One region of the Cohnella sp. GCM10027633 genome, then DNA from elsewhere that is predicted to be linked to it. Evidence: predicted binding sites of a transcription regulator. Region 1 holds the regulator's gene; the other holds the start of a gene.

Region 1 (7,552 bases):
TATCGGCGGCATCGTAATAGACGACGTCGACGTCCGGCAATGCCGTCGGGGCATCGAAGCCATGAAGAGCATCCCATACTTTCGAACGAATGAATCCGGCGCATACGCAGGAGTCAGGCAGGCGTAACTGCCTTACGCAACGGAGGACGTGCATCATCCTCTCATCGCAAGCTATCCATTCGGCAATGTCTTGCTCCCTCATCCGCATTCCTCTCTCCCCTTACAAAAAACGAAGACAGCGCGGGACGCTGTCTTCGAAGTCGATGATTGCGGTTTATAACGTCTTGAGCAGACCGGGCAATTCCGTCAAGCTGCGAATTTCGTGCTTCGGCACGATATCTCCGCTCAGCTTCGTCTCGTGGCGGTTGATCCACACCGAAGTCATGCCGACGCCGTTCGCCCCGAGAATGTCGGTCGTCAGCTTGTCGCCGACCATGACGCCTTCGTCAACCGTAATGCCGATCCGTTCCATCGCGTGCGCGAACAGCCGCGGCGACGGCTTGCCTTCGCCAAAATCGCCGGAGATGACGATCGCGTCGAAGTAAGGAACGAGCGTCGGCATGCCGTCAAGCTTCTCCTGTTGCAGATCCGGGGAACCGTTCGTGAGCAAGAGCAGCTTATAGTCCTGGCGAAGCTCGTCCAATACGGCGAACGTCTCTTCGTATACGTAAGGCAGGCTGCGGCGCTGCGCCGGGAAGTACTCCGCCAGCTTCTGTCCGAGACTCGGATCGTCGACGCCGAGCGCCGCCAATCCCGCGGTCCAAGCATTCGTGCGGTAAGCCGGAGCGAGCTGTTCCAGCTTGCGGAACATGTCGTGCTCGCCTTTCTTGAAGTTGCCCCACAGCGCTTCGAACGGATTGATACCGATCATCTGCGTGAACGTATACGTCTCGTACGTCTCGTACAGCGCTCGCGCTTCCTTGCGGACGGAAGCTTCCAATTCGGCTTCGTTCAGCCCCGTCGCTTCCGCGGCGAGCTTGCACGTGTTGCTGAACGCTTCCGTTACGCTTCTCTCGTCCCATAACAACGTATCGTCTAGATCGAATAGAACTGCCTTAATCGACATCGGTGCGGTCTCCTCACTTCGTCTTCTGTTCGAATTCCACTTGGTGCAGGTCTGCGTATACTTTCAGCCGCTCGGCCATCAGGTCGATCGGGAATCGGTTCATCAATTTCGAGAATACCCAGTTCGAGCCTTTGACGGTGTCGATCACGACATAGCCGGGCTGAATCGTGATCTTGCGAACCTCGGACGGCCGCAGCGTCTTGTAGCCCGTGAACTTGCGCGTCTCTAGCGTGTCCCGGGTGACGGACAAATAAGGGCGGCGCATGTAGTAGAAGAAAGCGAGCAGGACGTAACACCCGATCGTCACCCAGAACAGCGTCGGGTCGGTCAGGAATTCGTCGGACCACGGCTGCGCCAACGTCACGTAGAGCGCGATGAGCATGAGGAGCAGGATCGGGACGACGTAATTGCGCCCTTTGAATTTGTCGACATGCGGAGCGGATGTTGCGCTAATCGATTTTTTGCCGTCTCTTTTACGGCGTTTGTTCACTTGCTTGGCGTTCTTCTGAACCATGCGTTCCCATGAGCGGGACATAAAGCTCCTCCTCGTCAAATGCTGCTGCGTTAAGCCAACCGATCTATTTAATGTACAATCGTTGGTTTCTCGTCCGTGATTTCGATCTGGTCCAGCTGCTGCCGGAAGTTGTTCTTGAAGTTGACCAAGTATTCCTTGCGCAACCGATCGCGTTCGACCGTTTCCTCTTCCGTCAAGCCTTCGGCTTTGCTTTTGCGGGCCAATTCGTTAATGCGCCCAATCAGCTTCTCCATTTCCATGGCGTTGTCACTCCCTTCCGTATATCTTCTCTACTTTGACATTAACGGCGATGCGTTGTCAAGAAAACCGGGCACGCAAAAAAGACCGGGTTTCCCCGGTCTCGGAACATTCGTTCGCATCGCGTTCGTATTGCATTAAGGCAACATCTTGGCTGGTAAAATCAACGTCTGTCCTGCTTGTACGGACGACGAGGACAAACCGTTCCGCTTCTTGATGGCATGCACCGCGTCGCGCGTATCCATCGTATCCTTCTTATAGGAAGCGGCCAAGTCCCAGATCGTATCGCCGCTATCGACGGAGATCGAGATCTCCGTTGCCGTCGCCGGCGAAACCTCGGCGTCCGATGCGAACGTATGCGCGAACGCGAATCCGCTGAACAGAATCAGAAAGGCGAACAGTATAAAGAAGGAACGCGCGATGCCTAAGCCGCGATGCGAACGAGCCGGCGCTTGCGGCGCCGTCCGTCCCGCGTATGCTGGCTTAGCGTAAGCCGTACCGTTACGAAGCGTTGAAGCAGTTGCGGAAGAACCGGATACCCATGTATGTACCATTTACGCTCACCCCAAACATTTGTTCTGGTATCAGATTAGCACGAACATATGTGCTTGTCAACAAATTTTGGAACATTTGTTCGGCGGAACGAATGTTTGTGCGAACTCGAGTTCTGTGTTATAATTTGTCATCATGAGCTGATACATAGGGAGGGCTTGGCGTGTCCAAGATGTCCAATCGCCAAAATGCCATTTTAGACTTCATTAAGAACGAAGTGCGCGACAAAGGGTATCCCCCTTCCGTCCGCGAGATCGGCGAAGCCGTAGGGCTCGCATCCAGTTCCACCGTGCACGGCCACCTCGATCGCCTGGAGAAGAAAGGCTTGATCCGCCGCGATCCGACGAAACCGCGCGCGATCGAGATTCTGGGAGACGACGACAACGTGTTCGGACTGGCTGCCTCCGTTCGCCAAATTCCGCTCGTCGGCAAAGTAACGGCCGGCGTGCCGATAACGGCGACGGAGAACATCGAAGAGTACTTCCCGCTGCCGGCGACGATGGTCGGCGATCAACCGGTGTTCATGCTTTCCGTCCAAGGCGATAGCATGATCGAGGCCGGCATCCACGACGGCGACTACGTCATCGTACGCCAGCAGCCGAACGCTACGAACGGAGATATCGTCGTCGCGATGACGGAAGACAACGAAGCGACCGTCAAGACGTTCTATAAGGAACGCGATCATATTCGTCTCCAACCGGAGAATTCGAGCATGTCGCCTCTCCGCTATCCGAACGTCAGCATCCTGGGTAAAGTCATCGGATTGATTCGCTCGTTCATGTAAGCCGGCAAGCTCGCCGGCTCGGCGACAAGGCAGACCCGCTCATCGGGAGATGACGGGTCTGCCTTTTTTCTTGCTCGTTTGAACGTCGCTTATACTGGGTAATGACGATTGGACATACTATTTAACGAACGTGCTTTTAACGATAAACAATTCAGGAGGACGACATGTCACAATTGAAAATCGGAATTATTCTGGGCAGCACCCGCCAAGGCCGCGTTAGCCCTCAAGTCGGCGAATGGGTGAAGAAGCACGCGGATGCGCGCAACGACGCGCATTACGAGATCGTGGACATCGCGGACTACAAGCTGCCGATGTTCGGCGAGACGGACGCCACGGAGCAAGCGACGAAATGGAATACGACGCTCTCCGGACTCGACGGCTTCGTCTTCGTCGTCGCCGAGTACAACCACAGCATTACGGGTGCGCTCAAGAACGCGATCGACTACGCTCGCGACGCATGGAACAATAAGGCGGCCGGCATCGTCAGCTACGGCTCCGTAGGCGGCGCGCGCGCAGCCGAGCATCTGCGGGGCATTCTCGGCGAAGTATCGATCGCCGACGTTCGCGTCCATGTGGCATTGTCGCTGTTCACGGACTTCGAGAACGGCAGCACGTTCAAGCCCGCCGAGCTTCACCTGACGAACTTGAACGGCATGCTCGACCAAGTCGTCGCCTGGAGTGGCGCGCTCAAGACGGTGCGTTCGTAAACATCCGTTAGCGAATTTCACCCTATCTATACGGAAACCGGCCCCGCGAACGTCCGAAGACGCCGCGGGGCCGGTTATTATGCGTTGCGTTTATTCTAGAACGCCGTCAAATACTGATCGCGTTCCCATTGGTGGACTTGCGTTCTGTACATGTCCCACTCGATCTCTTTGAGCTCGTAGAAGTGGCTGAGCGCGTGATCGCCGAGCGTCTCGCATACGACGTCGTCGCGAAGCATCTCGGACAATGCTTCCTTCAAGTTGATCGGCAAGCTCGGAATGCCCGCGTCGATCCGTTCCTCTTCGCTCATCACGTAGATGTTGCGATCGACCGGCGGCGGAGACGTCATCTTGTTCGCGATACCGTCGAGACCCGCCTTCAGCATGACCGCAAGCGCCAAGTAAGGGTTGGCGGCCGGGTCCGGGTTGCGAGCTTCGATGCGCGTGCTAAGGCCGCGGGATGCCGGAATCCGAATCATCGGGCTCCGGTTGCTTGCGGACCAGGCTACGTAGCAAGGCGCTTCATAGCCGGGAACAAGACGTTTGTAAGAGTTGACCGTCGGGTTCGTAATGGCGGCGAAACCGCGCGCATGTCTCAAGATACCCGCCATGTATTGTCTAGCGATCGCGCTAAGACCAAGCTTATCGTTCGGGTCGAAGAACGCGTTCTCGTTGCCGCGGAACAACGATTGGTGGCAGTGCATGCCGGAACCGTTCATTCCGAACAGCGGCTTCGGCATGAACGTCGCATGCAAACCGTGCTGGCGCGCGATCGTCTTAACGACGAGCTTGAACGTCTGGATTTGGTCGGCCGCTTTGATCGCGTCCGCATATTTAAAGTCGATCTCGTGCTGTCCCGGAGCAACCTCGTGATGGGAAGCTTCGATCTCGAAGCCCATCTCCTCGAGCATAAGCACGATATCGCGGCGGCAGTTCTCGCCGAGGTCGGTCGGAGCGAGGTCGAAGTATCCGCCTTGGTCGTTAAGCTCCATCGTAGGGTTGCCCTTCTCGTCCGTCTGGAACAAGAAGAACTCGGGTTCGGGACCTACGTTCATCGCCGTGAAGCCCATCGCTTCCGCTTCCGAGAGCGCGCGCTTCAGAATGCCGCGAGGATCGCCCGCGAACGGAGTGCCGTCCGGCATGTAGATGTCGCAGATCAGACGCGCGACGCGATCTTGCGTCACCCATGGGAAGACGACCCACGTGCTCAGATCCGGGTACAGGTACATGTCGGATTCTTCGATCCGTACGTAGCCTTCGATCGAGGAGCCGTCGAACATCATTTTGTTATCGAGCGCCTTGTCCAGCTGGCTGAACGGAATCTCGACGTTCTTGATCGTTCCGAGCAGGTCGGTGAACTGCAACCGGATGAACCGAACGTTCTGTTCTTTCGCAATCCGTTTAATATCTTCGCGAGTATAGCTCATGACAGCCTCCTAATAATGGGCAACAGCCGCTTTATTTGTTCTTGAAAAACCGCGAAAGCTCGCCTTGGATGAGCGAGACTTGACCCGGACGCTTGCCTTGCATCAGCTGCTGCTTCAGCATGCGGTGAAGCTGGGAGTCGGACATCTCGCGCCGCTTGACCTCGGATACCTCGTTGATGACGGTCGCGTCGCTCTCGTTCTGCCCGACGGGGTTCATCACTTGCTTGATGCCTGCGATATTGACGCCCTTCTCGATCAGCGACTTGATCTCCATGAGACGTTCGACGTCGTTGAAGGAGAACAGTCGTTGATTGCCGTCCGTACGAGCGGGCTGGATAAGTTCGTGCTGTTCGTAATATCGGATTTGGCGGGCGGTTAGATCGGTCAGCTTCATTACGATGCCGATCGGAAACAACGCCATATTCCTGCGAATCTCGTCGCCCATGTCATACCAACCTTCCACGATTGCCTGCTGTTTTTGAAATCACTTTCATTGTAACGAAGTCGCAAAAACATGTCAAGGCATGTAAGGTTTGACCGTGCCCGAACTTACAAATATCCGCGTTCGCGGAAAACCGACAAAACCTGCTGTACAGCTAACTTCACATGCGCGTAAGTAAGTCCGCCTTGCATATATGCAATGTAGGGTTCCCTTATGGGAGCGTCCGCGGACAGCTCCAGACTGCCGCCTTGGATGAACGTTCCGGCGGCCATAATGACCGGGTGCTCGTACCCCGGCATGTCCCACGGCTCGGGCACGACGTGCGAATCGACCGCCGCCGCCCGCTGGATCGCCTGCACGAAATGAATGAGCGGCTCCGGGGCGCCGAAGCGGATCGCCTGGATCAGATCGGTTCGCGGATCGTCCCATCGCGGATGCGTCTCGAATCCGAGATTCGCGAAGACGGCGGCCGCGAACACGCTGCCCTTCACCGCTTGCCCGACGAGCAGCGGCGCAAGGAACAGCCCCTGGTAGATCGCCCTCGTCGTGCCGAGCATCGCGCCGACTTCGCCGCCGATACCCGGCGCGGTAAGCCGGAACGCAGCCAATTCCACCAGATCGGCCCTGCCCGCGATGTAACCGCCGCTGGACGCGAGTCCTCCTCCCGGGTTCTTGATGAGAGATCCCGCGATCAGGTCGACGCCGACTTCGGTCGGCTCGCGCTCTTCCGTGAATTCCCCGTAGCAGTTGTCGACGAAGACGGCCGCTTCGGGACGAAGATCCTTAAGCCGCGAGACCATGTCGCCGATCTGATCCACCGTGAACGAAGGACGCCAGCTATACCCTCTCGAGCGTTGGATGGCGAACACCTTCGTGCGATCGGTTAAAGCCGCCGCCACGCCGTCCCAATCGACCTCTCCGTCCTCCAGCAGCGGGACGAACGCGACGCGCACGCCCCAATCGGACAGCGAGCCCGTGCCGTCTCCCGGCTTGCCGATCACCTTATGCAGCGTGTCGTAAGGCTTCCCGGTCACGAACACGAGCTCGTCGCCCGGGCGAAGCATGCCGAACAAAGCCGCGGAGATCGTGTGGGTGCCCGATACGAGATGAGGCCTAACGAGAGCCGCCTCCGCGCCGAAGACGTCCGCGTACACGAGGTCGAGCACCTCGCGGCCGCGGTCGTTGTAGCCGTAGCCCGTCGATCCGGCGAAATGGTAATCGCTCACTTTGTGCTTCCGGAACGCCTGTATAACCTTCCACTGATTGCGCTCCACGATGCGATCGATGCTCTTGAACCGATCTGCCGCTTGCGTTTCCGCCGCGTCCGCCCAGCTCTCCCACGATTCGTCGAACGATGTAACGTTTCCGTCTTGCATGTACTTGACTTCCCTTCGGCTCTTGCGATTCCAATAATAGTCGATCGTTCCGGAACTATACCCGGAATTCCTCCAGCGCGCGTCCGCGCTTCTCCATGTCCGCCGGATTAAGCCTTACCGTCAACACTAGGATGTCGTCTTCGGCTTCCTGCAGCACGACTTCGCCGACGCGATATGCGAGCGCCGCCAAATCCCCGCGCGAAGCCGGTATGCGGAACGACGCGACGTCCCCTAGCAGGCGGTCCTCGATCGTCTCCCGCAATCGGGTCAGATCCGCCTCCGAGAAAGCGTTCATTCGGATCGTGTCCGGTCCTCCCGCGGGCAGCGATAACGTTGCCTCGTCGCAACGGTCGATCTTGTTATACACCGTCAACGTCGGCTTGCCGCCTGCGCCGAGCTCTTGCAGCACTTCCTCGACGACCCGCTGCT
Region 2 (7,552 bases), on a different contig from region 1:
TCGCCGGCCGACTTGATATCTCCGGGCCATGGCTTTTCCTACGCCGGCGCCGAGCCTTACGCTTACGGCGGATTCCCGTCGATTCCGGCATTCCCGTCGCTCGGATCCATGACGCAGCCGGAATCGTTCGACGGGTCATACCGCGATCCGTCCGACGAGAGCGGGGAAGTCGAGCATCAGCCCGCGGCTCAGGCGAAACCTCGCGCAGCGAAGGCAAAGCCTCGGCATGCGGCGGCGAAGAAGAGCAAGCCGAGACGCAAAGAAAGCTTGCCATGGATAAATTGGTAACCTAAGCGCATAGTACCGGAATTCCCAGGCAACAATAGAGAAAAAGGCAGAGAAGGGGATTCCGGTGCTACGCTTTCGCGTTTTCAAGGAACTGAAGAAGAAGCTGAAACGCAAACGCCGTCATATCTGGTCGCTCGGCATCGGCGCGGCCGTATTCGCGCTGGCGACGCTGGCCGGCTCCTGGGGGGCTTACGCGATCGTCAAGAGTTGGACCGCCGACGTGCCGGACGACGCGGTCGCCGTCTTCTCCGCGTCGGACAAGCTCGGATTCGGTCCCGGTTACGGAGAAGCGAACCGCGACAAGACGATCGCCTCGCTGCGCGAGCGCAAAGGGGACGTCGAGCTCGTGCTGCACCGAACGTACTTGTGCGGAGAAGAAACGAGGAAGCTCGGGATGCATACCCCGGAAGAGGCCTATAACCTGCTCCTCGCTCACCGGGAATGGGATGCATCGATGACGGACGGAGGCAAAGTCACTCTATCGGAAGACGTCGACGATCTGTCGCCGCAGTGCCGCAAGACGGCGTATATCGGCATGGACCAGGACGGCAATCTGTCGCTGTTCAACGGGCCTCCGCAGAAGGATAAAGTCGTCCGAACCTTTTTCCAGTTGGACGTGAAGACGCTGCAGACGAGCTTGACGCAGGAGAAGCTGAGGGAGCTGCTTCACGGCATCCGCGTGTCGGACAAGGACGAATACAACAGCGTCATCTCCACGTTCAGCGATTATGCGCGGCTGAAATCGCGCGGCGTGATGGGACACGAAGAATAGATGGATTCCGGACAAAAAAGTCAACCGCCAGCGGCGGTTGACTTTTTATTTGGCATTCGCAAGCTCGCGCGTTAGATTGCGCTCGAGATGAATACCGAGTACATAGCGGTCTGCGTCACATTATTATTCAAGTACAGGGAAATCGCGCTCGTTCTGGAGACAGGGTTGCCAACGACGTTACTCGTCCACGTGACGTTCGCCTGCGCGAGAGTTAACGGCGCGTAAGCGCCGCCGTTCGATACGCGGACCGTTTGCGCGCCGACGTCGGTCGGCCGAATCGTGAAGATGATCGTCCCGGTCTGGGCGACGCCGATCGTTAGGGTGACCGTCGAGATCACGTTGCCGGGCAGCGGCGAAGCCGCGCTGTTGATGACGTCCCAACAGATTTGGTAGAGATACGTACCGGCCATCAAGTTGTTGATATTAATAGAGGCGGAGAACCCGACGATGCTGCCGGCTCCCCCCGTGACGTAAGGCAACGCTTGGGACAGAGCTCCCGGAGAGCCAGCGATCCGTTGGAAGCCGACGTTGTTGCCGCTGAACAGGATCGCTTTGGTTGAGGTAGACGACGCCGGACCCGTGGCGCCGGTAGAACCGGTAGCGCCAGTAGCGCCAGTAGCGCCTGTTGCACCGGTAGCACCGGTAGCGCCAGTAGTGCCGGTAGCACCGGTAGCGCCAGTTGCACCGGTAGCGCCAGTAGCGCCAGTAGCACCTGTAGCGCCAGTAGCACCTGTAGCACCTGTAGCACCTGTTACGCCGGTATCGCCAGTAGCGCCAGTAGCGCCGGTAGCGCCAGTAGCGCCGGTAGCGCCAGTAGCGCCTGTTGCGCCGGTGGCGCCAGTAGCGCCGGTAGCGCCAGTAGCGCCGGTATCGCCAGTAGCGCCGGTAGCGCCTGTTACACCGGTATCGCCGGTAGCGCCAGTAGCGCCGGTAGCGCCGGTAGCGCCAGTAGCGCCAGTAGCGCCAGTAGCGCCGGTAGCGCCGGTAGCACCAGTAGCACCAGTAGCACCAGTAGCACCAGTAGCACCAGTAGCTCCGGTAGCGCCTGTTGCACCGGTAGCGCCAGTAGCACCTGTAGCGCCAGTATCGCCGGTAGCGCCAGTAGCGCCAGTGGCGCCGGTAGCGCCAGTAGCTCCGGTAGCGCCAGTAGCGCCAGTAGCGCCAGTAGCGCCAGTAGCGCCAGTATCGCCAGTAGCTCCGGTAGCGCCAGTAGCGCCAGTGGCGCCAGTGGCGCCGGTATCACCAGTGTCACCGGTTGCACCGGTTGCTCCGGTCGCGCCAGTAGCACCAGTAGCACCAGTAGCACCAGTAGAGCCTGTATCGCCTATATCGCCGGTTGCGCCAGTAGCGCCGGTAGCACCGGTATCGCCAGTAGCGCCGGTAGCGCCGGTAGCACCAGTAGCACCAGTAGCACCAGTAGCACCAGTAGCACCAGTAGCACCAGTAGCACCAGTAGCTCCTGTAGCTCCTGTAGCTCCTGTAGCTCCGGTAGCACCTGTATCGCCGGTATCGCCTGTTGCTCCAGTGGCTCCAGTGGCTCCAGTGGCACCGGTAGTTCCGGTCTCGCCTGTTGGTCCGGTAGCACCGGTCGCGCCCCCGGCCGGTCCCGTTTCGCCGACCGCTCCGGTTTCCCCTGTTGCACCCGTCGGCCCAGTCGCGCCCGTATCGCCTGTTGCACCGGTCGCGCCAGTAGCTCCGGTATCGCCGGTTGACCCTCCGCCCGGTCCCGTCGGCCCGGTGGCTCCCGTAACCCCGAATCCGGTAGCGCCCGTATCGCCAGTCTCTCCGGTCGCGCCGGTAGCTCCAGTGGCTCCGGTAGCTCCTGTATCCCCGGTCTCACCGGTAGCACCAGTCTCTCCGATATCGCCCGTTGCACCAGTCACACCGGTAGCACCTGTTGGGCCTGTCGCTCCTGTAGGTCCCGTGGCACCTGTAGTTCCGGTAGCGCCTGCATCGCCCGTAGCACCGGTGGGTCCCGTCGGACCCGTACTGCCCGTTGCACCAGTCACTCCGGTAACGCCTGTTGCTCCCGTCGCTCCGGTAGGTCCCGTGGCTCCTGTAGTTCCGGTAGCGCCTGCATCGCCCGTCGCACCGGTTGCTCCAGTATCCCCGGTAGCGCCAGTTGCACCTGTAACGCCTGTAGTTCCATTCGCTCCGGTAGCGCCTGCATCGCCCGTCGCACCCGTTGCTCCAGTGTCGCCGGTAGCGCCTGTCGCGCCGGTTGGTCCCGAAGCACCGGTCGCGCCGGTATCCCCTGTGGTGCCAGTCGCGCCGGTTGCTCCGGTGTCCCCGGTTGCCCCCGTATCGCCAGTCGCTCCACCGGTCGGTCCCGTGTCGCCGATCGGTCCGGTCGCTCCCGTTTCTCCCGTCGCGCCAGTCGTGCCCGTTGCACCCGTCGCGCCGGTAGCGCCAGTAGCACCCGTGTCGCCTGTTGAACCTCCGCCCGGACCGGTTGCTCCAGTCGGTCCGGTCGCTCCCGTTACTCCGAATCCGGTCGCGCCCGTGACACCCGTATCGCCAGTGGGTCCCGTCGGTCCCGTTGCTCCGGTGTTGCCCGTGGCACCCGCGTCGCCAGTGGGTCCCGTCGGCCCTGTTGCCCCCGTTGAGCCGGTATTGCCGGTCGCTCCCGTCGTGCCAGCGTCGCCGGTTTCACCGGTAGCTCCTGTAGCGCCGGAATCGCCGGTTACGCCCGTTGCACCCGTTGCGCCTGTGGCACCGGAATCGCCTGTCGCTCCTGACGCGCCGGTCGGCCCGGTAGCTCCCGTGGCTCCTCCGGCAGGCCCCGTATCTCCGACCGGCCCGGTCGCTCCCGTCTCCCCGGTCGCGCCAGTCGTGCCCGTGAGTCCGGTCGCTCCGGTCGGTCCCGTCGCGCCGGTATCGCCGGTCGAGCCGCCGGCTGCCCCGGTGGCCCCCGTCGGACCCGTTGGCCCCGTCACCCCGAATCCGGTTGCACCCGTGTCGCCGGTAGATCCCGTAGCCCCGGTAGCCCCGGTAGCTCCCGATACGCCGAATCCGGTCGCACCGGTATCGCCGGTAGCACCCGTCGCTCCGGTGGCTCCCGTGGATCCCGTCGGCCCCGTCGGTCCAGACAATCCGATTCCGGTTGCCCCCGTAATCCCGGTCGCGCCAGTAGCGCCTGTAGCCCCTGTAGCGCCTGTAGCCCCTGTAGCGCCCGTCGCCCCCGTTGCTCCGAACCCGGTTACCCCCGTAATCCCGGTCGCGCCAGTAACGCCAGTAGCCCCGGTTGCGCCTGTAGCCCCTTTCGGCCCCCTCGGTCCTCTTTTGCAGCATCGGCAATGCTTCTTATGTTTCCGGCATCGGCAATGCTTGTGTTTCTCGCATCGGCAATGCTTTTTCTTTTTCTTGCACTTGCAATGTTTCTTCTTATGCCTGCCGCACTCGTGCGGCTCCCGGTCATCTTCGTCGCCCGATCGCTTCAACTTGCTCCCACCGCCTCGTCCTCTGATGGGATATTGTATAAGCTTGTATCAATTATGGTAACGACTGTCCGCAAAAACAATCATTGTCCCAGACCGAATAGCCGCACCCGAATTTATGTTCTCCTTCTGTTCTCATCCCGTTCGACTTTTGCTATAATCATAGGATAGTCGATAGCGATAGGAAGAAAGCGGGGAAACGCGAAGATGAGAGTGCTCGGCATAGACCCCGGAATCGCGATCATGGGCTTCGGATTCATCGATAAGTCCGGCCATAAGCTGACGCCCGTGCAATACGGGAGCATCGTGACGGAGGCGGGAACGCCCCAAGAGATACGTCTCAAGCAAATATACGAATCGGCTTGCGGCTTGCTCGATCAATACAAGCCGGACACGGTCGCCGTGGAGAAGCTGTTCTTCAATAAGAACGTAACGAACGCGTTCAGCGTCGGCCAAGCGCGGGGAGTATTCATGCTCGCGGCGGCGCAGCGCGGCCTTCCGATCTCCGAATATACCCCGATGCAAGTGAAGCAGGCGGTCGTCGGTTACGGCGCCGCGGAGAAGAAGCAAGTGCAGGAGATGGTTCGGATGCTGCTGAAGCTGCAGGCCGTGCCGAAGCCGGACGACGTCGCCGACGCGCTCGCGGTGGCGATCTGCCATGCGCACTCCGTCGTGATGAATGATAGAATGAATGGAGCGACGCTAAGATGATCGATTTCCTGCGAGGCAAGGTCGTACATACGGAATTGGAATACGTCGTAATGGACGTTCGCGACGTCGGATACCGGGTGTTCACGCCGAATCCGTACGCGCTCGCGGCTAAGGAAGACGCCGTGCAGCTCTTCATCCATCATCACGTCCGCGAAGACGCGATCCAATTGTTCGGATTCGCGACGCGCGACGAACAGTGGCTGTTCCGAAGGCTGCTCGAAGTGTCCGGCATCGGACCGAAGGTCGCTCTCGGCATCATGGCAGGCGGCAAGCCGGAGACGATCGCGGCGGCGATCCAGCAAGAGAACCTTACGTTCCTTACGAAGCTGCCCGGCATCGGGAAGAAGACGGCTCAGCGCATGATTCTCGATCTGAAGGAGAAGCTCGGCGGCACGGACGGTCTATGGACGGCATCGGCGATCGAGGAAGTAAGTTCGCCGGCGGTCATGGGCGGCGGCGCCTCGTGGGCGGCCGCGCGCGAAGCGCTCGGAGGCTTGGGCTACCGCGAAGCGGAGCTGGACCGCGCATGGCACGCGATGAAGGACAAGGTGACCGGCAGCGAATCGCCGGATGCTCTCATGAAGCTGGCGCTCCAGCAACTTTTTCAGGGATAATCGCGTTATAAGCGGGAGAGGAGGCCGGAAGGATGGAAGACCGCATCGTCACCGCGCATTTGATGATGGAAGACCAGGCGGTGGAGTACAGCCTGCGTCCGCGTTACTTGGCGGAATATATCGGCCAAGCGCAAGTGAAGGACAATCTGAAGATTTACATAGAAGCGGCCAAGATGCGCCGCGAACCGCTCGACCATGTACTGCTATACGGGCCGCCGGGGCTGGGGAAGACGACGTTGTCGAACATTATCGCCAACGAGCTTGGAGTCAACATCCGCACGACGAGCGGACCCGCGATCGAGCGGCCGGGAGACCTGGCCGCGATCTTGACGAACTTGCAGGAGAACGACGTTCTGTTCATCGACGAGATTCATCGGTTGCACCGTACCGTCGAGGAAGTGCTCTATCCCGCAATGGAAGACTTCGCGCTCGATTTCATTATCGGCAAAGGCCCTAGCGCGAGGTCGGTCAGGCTCGACTTGCCGAAGTTCACGCTGATCGGCGCAACGACGCGAGCGGGCCTCTTGTCCGCGCCGCTGCGCGACCGGTTCGGCGTCGTCAGCCGCCTCGAGTTCTACACGGAGGACGAGCTGTCGTACATCGTGACGCGCACGTCGGAGATTTTCGGCGTCGGCATAATCGGGGAAGCGTCCCGCGAGATCGCGCGCAGGTCGAGAGGCACGCCGCGCATCGCGAACCGCCTGCTGAAGCGGGTTCGGGACCATGCGCAGGTAAGGGGAGACGGCATCATTACGGAAACGGTCGCCCACGACGCCTTGGTGCGCATCCAAGTCGATCCGATGGGGCTCGACAGCATCGACCATAAAATGTTGCGGGCGATGATATTGAATTACGCCGGCCGTCCGGTCGGCCTCGACACGATAGCGGCTTCGATCGGGGAAGAGAGCCAGACGATCGAGGACGTATACGAGCCTTATCTCATGCAGATCGGCTTCCTTCAACGAACGCCGCGAGGAAGAATCGTAACCGCCGCAGGCTATAAGCACCTCGGGCTCCCTATGCCGGAAAGAGAGGCTTAGAAGATGACAAGCATTCGACATCAACGATCTTACTCTCGGTTGGCCTTGCTCGTTATACTAGTCGCGGCCGTATTGTCCGCATCGTCAAGAATCGTCGCCGATGCGGCCGTGAACGTCCCGCCGACGATCCGGGTAGCGCTGTTCATCAATACGGGAAGCAGCGCATCGACGTCGCTGACGTCCGTCGCGACGCTACAGTCCGCGGGCGGATTGACCGTCTCGTGGAAGGACCCCGCTTACAGCGCGGTTATCGGCAGCGCGGCGCCTAGGCAGGCGGTAAGGTTCGGCATGGACGGCTACCGCGCGCTCGTGCTGGAGACGACCGAGCAGGGAGCGGCGATGACGGTATTGAAGAACATTCAGACGCAGTCTTCGGCCGCGTTCGTGACGCAGCTGAACAAGTCGGGCAAGGTCGTCTATCAAGTGTCGGAGGGCGCATACGCGACCGCGGCGCAGGCGGCGGCCTCGCTGACCAAATGGTCGAACGCGGCTGCGTCCGTCGGGGTGCAGACGTTGCTCAGCCCGCGCATCGCCGGACCATGGGCAGTCGAAGCCGGCACGTATGCCACCGTCGAAGAAGCATCGGCGGCGGCAAGCGTCATCGGCGCCGCCGGACTGGATACGTTCGTCGCGGCGAAGCCGTTGTCCGGCGCGATGACGTACACGGTCCGCGTCGGCCAAGAGAAGGAC

What was found. The regulator LexA, encoded in region 1, represses DNA repair genes until DNA is damaged. The targets are predictions, from matches to a motif close to CGAACATATGTTCG.
Region 2: a site for LexA is predicted at 4,609-4,622, ahead of ruvC (crossover junction endodeoxyribonuclease RuvC). Genes of this name have one in related genera too.

What each region holds. Positions count from the first base shown of each region.
Region 1 covers NZ_JBHTGV010000001.1:503,261-510,812, forward strand. The annotation lists gene ACFQZG_RS02150 (nucleotidyltransferase family protein) at 1-208, opposite strand, end outside; gene ACFQZG_RS02155 (HAD family hydrolase) at 275-1,066, opposite strand; gene ACFQZG_RS02160 (hypothetical protein) at 1,080-1,601, opposite strand; gene ACFQZG_RS02165 (DUF896 domain-containing protein) at 1,649-1,840, opposite strand; gene yneA (cell division suppressor protein YneA) at 1,976-2,392, opposite strand; gene lexA (transcriptional repressor LexA) at 2,554-3,174, shown strand; gene ACFQZG_RS02180 (NADPH-dependent FMN reductase) at 3,339-3,881, shown strand; gene glnA (type I glutamate--ammonia ligase) at 3,977-5,305, opposite strand; gene ACFQZG_RS02190 (MerR family transcriptional regulator) at 5,337-5,750, opposite strand; gene ACFQZG_RS02195 (methionine gamma-lyase family protein) at 5,855-7,123, opposite strand; gene hflX (GTPase HflX) at 7,179-7,552, opposite strand, start outside.
Region 2 covers NZ_JBHTGV010000013.1:121,041-128,592, reverse strand. The annotation lists gene ACFQZG_RS22750 (LysM peptidoglycan-binding domain-containing protein) at 1-288, shown strand, start outside; gene ACFQZG_RS22745 (BofC C-terminal domain-containing protein) at 353-1,060, shown strand; gene ACFQZG_RS22740 (hypothetical protein) at 1,132-4,500, opposite strand; gene ruvC (crossover junction endodeoxyribonuclease RuvC) at 4,705-5,208, shown strand; gene ruvA (Holliday junction branch migration protein RuvA) at 5,205-5,822, shown strand; gene ruvB (Holliday junction branch migration DNA helicase RuvB) at 5,855-6,862, shown strand; gene ACFQZG_RS22720 (SpoIID/LytB domain-containing protein) at 6,866-7,552, shown strand, end outside.